DNA from 3 places in the Chelatococcus daeguensis genome. Region 1 is predicted to be linked to each of the others. Evidence: riboswitches for the same ligand, from Rfam matches in the RefSeq annotation. Region 1 holds a riboswitch; each other region holds the start of a gene.
What was found. A riboswitch is a leader RNA that binds a small molecule or an ion and turns the genes downstream of it on or off. The one in region 1 is predicted to bind cobalamin.
Positions count from the first base shown of each region.

Region 2: linked by a shared signal. The riboswitch ahead of BOQ54_RS20240 (ribonucleotide-diphosphate reductase subunit beta) and the one ahead of BOQ54_RS02590 (CbtB domain-containing protein) in region 1 are both predicted to bind cobalamin.
Region 3: linked by a shared signal. The riboswitch ahead of BOQ54_RS00295 (TonB-dependent receptor plug domain-containing protein) and the one ahead of BOQ54_RS02590 (CbtB domain-containing protein) in region 1 are both predicted to bind cobalamin.

Region 1 is NZ_CP018095.1:559,207-562,469, forward strand. It holds gene BOQ54_RS02580 (hypothetical protein) at 1-526, shown strand, start outside; gene rnk (nucleoside diphosphate kinase regulator) at 905-1,318, shown strand; cobalamin riboswitch at 1,383-1,571, shown strand; gene BOQ54_RS02590 (CbtB domain-containing protein) at 1,607-1,780, shown strand; gene BOQ54_RS02595 (CbtA family protein) at 1,787-2,512, shown strand; gene BOQ54_RS02600 (DUF1636 family protein) at 2,512-2,940, shown strand; gene cobW (cobalamin biosynthesis protein CobW) at 3,008-3,263, shown strand, end outside.
Region 2 is NZ_CP018095.1:2,016,478-2,019,740, reverse strand. It holds gene BOQ54_RS19745 (alpha/beta fold hydrolase) at 1-896, opposite strand, end outside; cobalamin riboswitch at 1,108-1,320, shown strand; partial or broken gene BOQ54_RS20240 (ribonucleotide-diphosphate reductase subunit beta) at 1,458-1,704, shown strand; gene BOQ54_RS09600 (ABC transporter substrate-binding protein) at 1,831-2,865, shown strand; gene BOQ54_RS09595 (FecCD family ABC transporter permease) at 2,928-3,263, shown strand, end outside.
Region 3 is NZ_CP018095.1:68,480-71,742, reverse strand. It holds gene BOQ54_RS00295 (TonB-dependent receptor plug domain-containing protein) at 1-1,587, opposite strand, end outside; cobalamin riboswitch at 1,622-1,814, opposite strand; gene BOQ54_RS00290 (ABC transporter substrate-binding protein) at 2,199-3,038, shown strand; gene BOQ54_RS00285 (cobyric acid synthase) at 3,035-3,263, opposite strand, start outside.

The sequences.
Region 1 (3,263 bases):
GCCGCTCGGCGACATCGAATCAGGCGAGGTTCTGGCCGTTGCGGCGCTGTCCTGCGACAGCGAGTGGCTCGTCCTGGTGGCGCGGAGGGCTCGCGATGAGGCGGAGCGGCAGCGCGGAGCCTGCGCCGATCTGCGCCGGCGCCTCGTGCGGGCCTCGCCCCGTTCGGGCGATGCCTGGCTTGCGCTGGCTGCCACCCACGTGACCGGGGGGCGCCTCGACGACCAGGGCAGGGCTGCCCTCGCCCTGTCGATCCGCACCATGCCTTTCGAGGCGTGGATGGCGGAGCGGCGGGTGCTCTTCGCCCTCGATGCCTTCGACGCCCTCACGCCGGACGAGCGCAGGCGCATCGCGGCGGATTTCGCCATCCTCGTGATGTCCGGGCATCGCATGCAGCACATCCTCGCGCGCGCGTCGCTGGACCCGCGGGCCGAAAAGGTCGCGCTGGCGCTGGGTGACTTGGCGGGCGGCGAGGTGCGCGCATGGTTCGCCACCCAGCTCGCGCGGCTCGATGCCGCCGAGAAGTGACGCTGTCCACAGGCCGCAGCGCGTCAGCCCGTTTGACACCCGCTCCGGCCGAACCCATATTCGATGGATGATGTTGAAGGTCGTGCCACAGCGCCGTTTCCTGCTTCGCGCGGGTTCTCTCATCGCGGGAATATAGCCCCGGACGCGGTGTGGCCATTGGGCTGCCCGGGTTCGGGGCAGCCGCCGGGCTTCGGCCTGACGACCGCCGGCGTAGGCCGGCCATACACGACATCACACGACAGTCATCCACATCATGCGGCTAGGGCGCCGCGCGCCGGCCGGCCGTAGAGGCGGTCGCGCTGCGAGGGCCGTTCCGCGAGCGGCCTGCCCGTCAGGAAGCGGCACCGGGCCGTCGAACGCTCATCGGGAGGTTATTCCATGTCCGCCGTATCGTCGCGCCGCGCCTTGCGCCGTCCGCCCATCACGGTCTCGCAGGAGGATTTCGACCGGCTTTACGCGCTGGCCGAGGCCGCGGCAGATCGCCAGCCGGAGGTTGCCGAGAATCTCCTGGGCGAGCTCGATCGGGCCAAGGTCCTTCCAGCCGGCAAGCTGCGCAGCGCCGTCGTCGCCATGGGCTCGCGCGTCACCTTCGAGGACGAGGTGACCGGCAAGGTGCAGACGGTCGAGCTCGTCTACCCCGGTGAGGCCGATATCGCGGCCGGCCGCATCTCCATTCTGACTCCAATCGGCGTCGCGCTCATCGGCCTCGCCGCCGGCCAGTCGATCTCGTGGGAGACGCGCAGCGGCGAGCGGCGGCAGCTCAAGGTCCACGCCGTCGAGGAGCGGTCCTGAGGCGCCAACGGGCGCCTCGGCGGTGACGCTCGGCAAAAAGCGTGATTGCAAGCGCCTCGTGAAACGGTAATGTGCCGGTGACGGTGCCTCGCTCCCGCGAGGTGAAAAGGGAACGCGGTCGAAAGCCGCGGCTGCCCCCGCAACTGTAGGCGGCAAGCGCCGGGCCGGATGCCACTGGGACCCATGGTCCCGGGAAGGCGGCCCGGAGCCGAGAGCCGCAAGCCAGGAGACCTGCCGTCGCCGATCCACGCGTGAGGCTGCCGGGTGTGGCAGCCAGGGAGATGCACGATGACCGCAGTCGCAACCGCCCGCGTTGCCAGCCGCGCCGAAGCCTTCAAGGTGGCGCTTCTCGCCTTCGTCCTCGGCACGGGCCTCGTCTTCGTGACGGGCTTCGCCCATCCCGACACCATCCACGACGCCGCGCACGACACGCGCCACGCCCTGAGCTTCCCCTGCCACTGACGGGCAATGCTTCAACGCGTGCTCGCGGTCGGCCTTGTGGCCGGCCTCGTTGCCGGGCTTGCGGTTGCGGTCCTGCAGCATTTCACCACGACGCCGCTGATCCTGGCGGCGGAGGTCTATGAGGTCGAGGCCGAGCAGCAGGCCCGTGGCCTGCTGGTGCCGGCCAATATCATCCTCGCTCACGGCGGCCACGGCGCCCGTGCTGCCGCATCGGGCGGTGAGGCCGGCTTCGATGCCGGCAGGGCCTTGCTGACCGGGCTTGCCACGATCGTCACGGCCGTCGGTTTCGCCCTCGTCATCCTCGCCGCCATGATCGCGGCAGGCGGGCGCATCGACGAGCGCCGGGCCCTCGGGTTCGCCTTCGCCGCCTTCCTCGCCGCCGGCCTTGCACCGGCCCTCGGCCTCGCGCCGGAACTGCCCGGCAGCGCCGCCGCGCCGCTGCTGGCGCGGCAGGTCTGGTGGATCGCGACGGCGGCGCTGACCGCGGGCGGCCTGTGGCTGTTCGTGCACCACGGCGCGTTCTGGGCCCGAGCTATCGCCCTTGCCATGATCGCGGCGCCGCACGTCGTCGGCGCGCCGCATCCGGCCGCCTACGAGAGCCGCGTGCCGGCCGAGCTCGCCGCCCAGTTCGCCGCCACCTCGCTCGCCGTCCAGGCGGTGCTGTGGCTGTCGACCGGGCTCCTCGTCGGTCTCCTCTGGCAGCATCTGGCCCACCGGGCGGGTGAGGCGTGATGGCGGCGCCCGACGTCACCGTCTTCGTCTGCGTCTCCTGCCGGCGGCGCGCCGACAATGCCGTCGGCTTCGATGAGCCGGGCCGCGTGCTCGCCGAGCGCCTCGCCGACCGGCTGGCCGATGACGCGCCCGGCGCCGCGGTGGTGCCGGTCGAGTGCCTCGCCGTCTGCAACCGCCCCTGCACGGTGGCGCTCGTCGGTGACGGCAAGTGGACCTATCTCGTCGGTGACCTCGACAACGAGGCCCATCTCGACGACATCGCCGCTGCCGCACGGGCTTATGGCGCCACCGAGAACGGCATCATCGCCTGGAAGGAGCGGCCGCTGCCCTTCCGCAAGGGCGTCGTCGCGCGCGTGCCGCCCCTGGCCTTTCGCCCGCAGACGCCGACGCCGGCCCTGAGCGGCAGCGATGCGCTGACGCAGGACTAGCCGCGCCGCTCCTGGCGCAGCCCCCGATTTTCTTGTGCCGCCGTGATGCGGCAGACTGGACCGACAGATGCAAGCGACCCTTCCAGCAACGACGGCCAAGGTGCCGTGTACCATCGTCACCGGCTTCCTTGGCGCGGGCAAGACGACCCTCGTGCGCCGCATCCTCGAGGGCGGCCACGGCCGGCGCATTGCCGTCATCGTTAACGAATTCGGCGACGTCGGCTTCGACGGCTCGTTCCTTTCCGGCTGCGGCATCGCCGGCTGCCCGGAGGAGGCGGTGGTGGAGCTGCCCAACGGCTGCCTGTGCTGCACGGTGGCGGATG
Region 2 (3,263 bases), 1.5 Mb from region 1:
ACCAGACGGAAATCGGCTGATAGCCCTTCCATCCAGTGCTTCCACACCGGGCTGTCCCAGTCCCGCTCCAGATGCGACATCCAGTGGGCGGCACGGACAAGGGGCGGCCCCTGGCCGCTCAACGCATAGGCCAACCGCACGCCGTCGGGCGTCGCGCAGCGACGGATTTCCTGGGCCAGCGGCGTGGCTGCGGCCGGGCCCTGCGGCTCCGCCTCCCTCTCCTCGCGGGCCTCGACAGGCGCAGCCTCGCCCTCCCCGGCCTGCCGCGGCTGGACCATCGCGATCCGGCGGGCAGCCTCTCCGAGCCGGCGGATGTCCGTGCGCACCGTCTCGTCGTCGGGCTCGAGGGCCTGCAATATGCGGGCGTGGACGAGCGCGCGCTCCGGCTCGTCCGCCAGACGGTCGATCAGGATGCGCAGGAGACGCAGGCGCGTGACGTCGAGCTCGTCGCCGACGGCGATGCGCCAGGCCTCGAACTCCGGGCAGCGCGGCAGCGAGAGATCGTCGAGGAAGCGGCCGCGGAAGGCGCCGGCGAGCGCCTCCAGGCTTTCGGTGCCGAGCGCCTCGATATCGCGGATGCCGAGGCCGCGCAGCGGCGCCGCATCGAGGACCAGACCGTCCTTGTTGAGATAGACCGTGTTGCGGTCGGCCTCCAGAACGCCGCCCTCGCCGTTCTCGACGATCTGGCGGATCTTCGACAGGCTCCAGCGCAGCGCGCCGCGCGGGTCGTCCGGGATTTCCCAGAACATCTCGCACAGCCGCTCGCGCCGCTGCGGCCTGTCGGTCATGGCGAGATAGGCCAGCAGCGCCCGCGTCTTGCGCGACGGCGGCAGGGACACGGCCTCGCCGGCGCGAAGGACCGTCAGGTCTCCAAGAACGCGGATATCGAGCGACACGGCATGCTGCCTCTACTCGTTTCAAAATGTACCAATTGCGGCGGAGGGCTGAAAGTTATCATTCGGCCAGCGCTGCCGGGATGTGCCGCAGCGCACCCGACGAAACCCGCACCCCGTGCGCCGGAGTGGGAACGCTCGCCGGCTCGGCGGCTCGCCAACACAGTCGAGGAAGGATGGCGCCAAGATATTGACGCTGCCGCTCGCGATCGGCACGCTATCTAGTAGTCATGGTCTCTCGAATCGTCCTGAAACGAGAGCTAAGAGGGAATCCGGTGCGCCGAGCGGCAAGGCCGGAGCTGCCCCCGCAACTGTGAGCGGCGAGCCAATCGTCCATCGCGTGTCACTGGAGCCCGCGGGCTCCGGGAAGGCCGGACGAAGGCGACGACCCGCGAGCCAGGAGACCTGCCGTGACTGGAACGAAACGTCCTCGGGCGGGGTGTCCCGGTGGGTCGCTTGGGTCGTCGGGACCACGGCGTGAGCCGTCGACGCCATCCTCGCATCCGCCCGGCCTTTGCGCCCGATAATAGGGTTTGAAGCCGGTGTCTTTGTCCGTGGAAACCGAACGCCATCAACCAGATCAGGTCCGAGAACCCGCATCTGTGGACCGGCGCCTTCCAGGACGAGTTCAGGACGATGCTGAAGCAAGCGGCCGAGAGCGAGGCAGCCTGCGGGACGGGACACCATACCGCGCGGCTTCCTCGGGTTGAACGCGCCGCCGTGCGACCAGCACATGCACTTCATCGCCAACCGCTGCTACGCAGCCACCTGTGTATGGCGCGAATGCCGTGCAAACGATCTTGCGCCGGTACCCGGCGTGACATAGTGAATGTTATAACATTTCATTTTGCTGCGACGCGCCCTGCTCTCAGCCATCTGCGCCGCTCCCGCACGGGATGGACGGCAAAACCAGATGGCCTGTTTCCCAAAAAGGACCATGACCTTGCCAACCAGCTTCCTCCGTCCCTTCCTCGGGGCCTGCGGTGCAGCCGCCCTCCTGGCGCTTGCTCCACCTGCCGTCGCCGGGCAGACACAATATCCGCTGACGGTGAAGAACTGCGGCCGTGACATCATCTTTACGCAGGCGCCGACGCGCACGGTTTCCGTCGGCCAAAGCTCGACGGAAATCCTTTACCTCCTTGGCCTTGCGGAGAAGGTCGTCGGTACGGCGGTGTGGCTCGGGCCGGTGATCGAGGGCTACGAGGAGGTCAATGCCACCATCCCGCGGCTCGCCGACAACGATCCAAGCTTCGAGAGCGTGCTCGGCGCGAAGCCTGACCTCGTCACGACGCAGTTCCAGTGGCAGATCGGCCCACGGGGCGTGGTCGCGACGCCCGAGCAGTTCGCCGAGCTTGGCATCCCGGTCTACACCTCCCCGGCCGATTGCATCGGCAAGGACAATTCGAGTGGCGGCGACGGCGTGCGCACCACCAAATTCTCGATGGAGCTGATCTATCAGGAGATCGACGATCTCGCCCGCATCTTCGACGTCAAGGAGCGGGGCGACGCGCTGATCGCAAAGCTGAAGGCCCGCGAAGCGGCGGCCCGGCAGAAGATCGCCTCGCTCGGCGGCAAGGTGTCGGCCGTCTTTTGGTTCTCCAGCGCCCAGCTCGACATCGATCCCTATGTCGCGGGGCTGAGCGGCGCACCGGGCTACATCATGGCGACGCTCGGGGTCCGCAACGTCATCGAGAGCAAGGAGGAATGGCCGACGGTCGGCTGGGAGACGATCGCGCGGGCCAATCCGACGGTCCTCGTCGCCGGCCGGATGGACCGGCGCCGCTACCCGGCCGACGACATCACCGTGAAGCTGAAATTCCTCGAGAGCGATCCGGTCACGCGCCTCATGCCGGCGGTGAAGGACGGCCGCGTCATCGTCATGGACGCCCAGGCGATGAACCCGACGATCCGCACGATCGAGGGCATCGAGGTTCTCGCCCATGCGCTCGAGAAAGCCGGTCTCGTCCAGTGACGTCGCTACAGCTGTCCCCGGTCGAAGTTGACGCGGGCCGGACAAGGCCGGCGCTCGCGCCTTTGCGCTTCGTTGCGGATGGACTCGTCGCTGCCGCGATCCTGACGGCCGGGCTCGCGCTCGGCGCGGCCGTGGGCGAGACGTCCATTCCGGTTGAGACGGTGGCCAAGACCGTGGCCAACCGCCTGTGGAGTGCGGGCTATGCACTCGATCCCATCGACGAGGGCATCGTCTGGAACTACCGCATCGCGCGCGCCCTCGTCGCGGCCTGCTGCGGCGCCTCGCTCGCCTTGGGCGGCGTCGTGCTCCAGTCCCTGCTCCGCAACGCGCTTGCCGACCCGTATATCCTCGGCATCTCGGCGGGCGCTTCGAGCGGGGCGGTCGCGGTCGCCATCCTC
Region 3 (3,263 bases), 490 kb from region 1:
GCCGCTGGTCTCGGCCCGCGCCACATTGACGTAGCAACCAAAGGGCTGGTCCGGCCGGCAGGACGGATCGCTCTGGAAATTGATGAGATCGCGCAAGCGGTTGAGGAACAGCGTGCCGGAAAGGGTGAGCCGCCCGTCGAACAGCTTCTGGTCGATGCCGGCGTCGATGCCGAAGGAGCGCTCCGGGCTGAGCGCCGCATTGCCGTAGAGCGGATCGAGGCGCTGGTAGAGCGTCGGAGCCTTGGCGCCCGTCCCGGCGCTTGCGCGCAGCACGGTGCCGCTCTCCGCGATGTCGTAGGCGAGGGTGGCGCGCCAGGTGGCGAAGCGGTCCGCCCCCTCGATGTCGTCAATGCGCCCGCCGAGCGACAGGTTCAAGTGCTCGGCGAGGGCGATCTGGTGCAGGGCGAAGAGCGAGCGGGTGGTCTGGACGGCATCGTCGAGCGTCGTGCGTAGGCCGGGCACCGGCAGCACCGGCTGGCTCGTGCTCGTCAACGTCTCGCGTTCCACCTGGCCGCCGAAGGTAAGGAGGCCGAAGGCATCAAGCGAGAGATCGCCCTGATAGGAGGCGCCGACGCGCCCGCCGACATAGCCATCCTTCGACCAGTCCGTCACCGGCGCTGCCGTGCTGCCGTAATAGCTGATGGAGCGATAGTCGCGCTCGGTGCGGTTGGCATAGACGAGAAAGGTGTTCTTCAGCCGCCGGTCGAAGGCGTGGACGGTCGCCCTGGCATGGACCTGCCCGAGGCGCTGGACGCTCGACGACGGGGTGTCGGGAAAGGCTCCGAAGGCCGCGTCGTATTGCGTGGCATTGACATAGGCCGAGCCGCCGAGGTCGAAGGCGACGTCTTCGCTCGGCGAGAAGCCGAAGCGCGCGGAGAGGCCGAAGCGGCGCGCGCCGTCGTTCTCCAGCGGCCATGGGTGCCGGGCGCGGAGGCGGCCGATGCGGTGGCCCCAGCGCGAGAAGCCGGCGGTGTCGTAGCCGTTGAGGGAGATGGCATAGTTGAAGCGCGGATCGCCGCCGGACACGGCGGCCTGCACCCCCCTGCTGCCGTAACTGCCGCCCTCGGCGGCGATGGCTGCGCGCGGCTCGCCGCGGCCCTTGCGGGTGATGATGTTGACGACGCCGCCCATCGCGTCCGAGCCGTAGAGGGCCGATTGGGGGCCGCGCAGCACCTCGATGCGCTCGATGCCGGTCGGCACCAGCAACGAGAAGTCGAACTGGCCGTTGCCGGTGGACGGATCATTGACGCGCACGCCGTCGATCAGCACCAGGGTCTGGCCCGGCTCGCCGCCGCGCAGGCGCACAGAGGCGGTGGCGCCCGTGCCGCCACTCTCGGTGAGGTCGAGGCCGGGCACGCGGCGCAGGGCCTCGTTGAGCGTGCGAGCGCCCGCGCGGGCGATCTCCTCGCCGGTAATGACGGTAACGGCGCTGCCGCTGCGGGCAATGGCCTGCGGGCCGCGCGTCGCCGTGACGACGATCTCGCGCAGGGCTATCTCGTTGCTGGCGGCATCGGTGGCGGCAAGGATGAGGGAAGACAAAAGGAAGATACCGCCGGAGAGCGTCCGGCGGCCGGCGGAACCGGCCATGAAAACCTCCATTCCGCCCCTCCGGCGGATGTCAGGGTTGCCTCGCGCGCTGGCCGGTCTCCTGGCTTGCGGGTCCCTGCGGCGATTCGGCCTTCCCGGTGCCCGATGGCCCCAGTGGCTTCGTCGAATCGCCGCTCGCCGCTCACAGTTGCGGGGGCAGCCACGGTCTTGCACCGTGTTCCCGTTTCACCCCGCTGCGGCGGGGCACCAACGCAGGGCCTCTTTACGCAGACCGCGGCTCGGCCGCAAGCACGCGGAGCGGATACACCGCCCGTGCATTTGCGCCGGCGCAAGGAGCGCCGTAAGGCTGCGGCCGAGATTGCGCCCGTAAGGGCAGGCAAGGACATGAGGATATGAGGACGGCTGTCGCGTTCGCGATCGTGCTTGCAACAGGGCTCGGCCTTGGGCCGGCTTCCGGCAGCAGCGAGCCGGAGCGCCTCTCTCCTCCCTCCCCCCACGCAGTGGTGGGGAGGGCCGGGGTGGGGGGCGGTTCCGCCGGCGGGCGTTCGACGATTGCAGGTGGTGTGTCCGTCGGCCCGGAAGGCTTCCGGCCTGCACCCGCCGGCCCCCCACCCCTGACCCCTTCCCGCCGCGAGCGGGGGGAGGGGGATATGGTGCGCCTCGCCGCGGCCGGCCGATCGGAAACCGTGCCGTCCGTTGTCCGCTACACCGAAACGCCTCCGGCGCGGGTCGTCTCGCTCAACCTGTGCGCCGACCAACTCCTGCTGGCACTCGCCGACCGCGGCCAGATCGCCTCGCTCAGCCCCCTGTCGCGCGATGAGGATTATTCCTTCCTCGCGGGGCTGGTTGATGACCTTCCGGTCAACGGCGGCACGGGGGAGGAGATCCTTGTCGGCGAGGCGGACCTCGTGCTCAGTGGCCGGTACGGGACGCGCGTCAAGCGCGAGCTTTTGGAGCGCCACGGCGTGGAGCTGATGGTGCTCGACCCCTGGCGCGACATCGCCGGGGGGCGCGAGCAGCTCAGGGCCGTTGCGGCCCGGCTCGGCCATACGGAGCGCGGCGCGGCGCTTGCCGCCGAGATCGAGGCGGCGCTCGCGCGTACCAGGGGCATCGCACGGCGCCCGGCCACCGCGCTCGTTCTCTACCGGCGCGGCTATGTGCCGGGGGAACGCTCGCTCGTCGGCGAACTCCTCGGCCACATGGGCCTTCAGCCGATGCAGGCCCGCCTCGGCCTGACGCAGGGCGGCCTCGTGCGCCTCGAGCAACTCGTCATGGACCCGCCGGACTTCGTGGTGATGGACGAGGCCGATGCCCGCGCCATCGACAACGGCACGGCCTTTCTCGTCCACCCGGCGCTTGCCCGCGTGCTGCCGCCCGAGCGGCGCCTCTTCCTGTCCGACAGGCTCACCATCTGCGGCGGGCCGTCGACGCCGGCCGCCATCGAGGCGCTTGCGGCCGAGGTGCGTGCCAAGGTGAACGGGGAGCGTTAGCGGATCGACTCGCCGCCTCGCTCCTGCGCGATGGCGAGGAGTGCGGCGACGTCCATGTGCCGGCCGACATGGGCGGCGAGCCTGTCGAGGGCTTCCTCGATGCTGCGCTCGTAGGCGAGGCTGGCGCGGAAGGTGCCGCCGCTCGCCTGGGCGAGGAAGGCCCGGCGGAAGTCGTCGGCGGCGAACATGCCGTGCAGATAAGTGCCGATGACGAGCCCGTCCGGC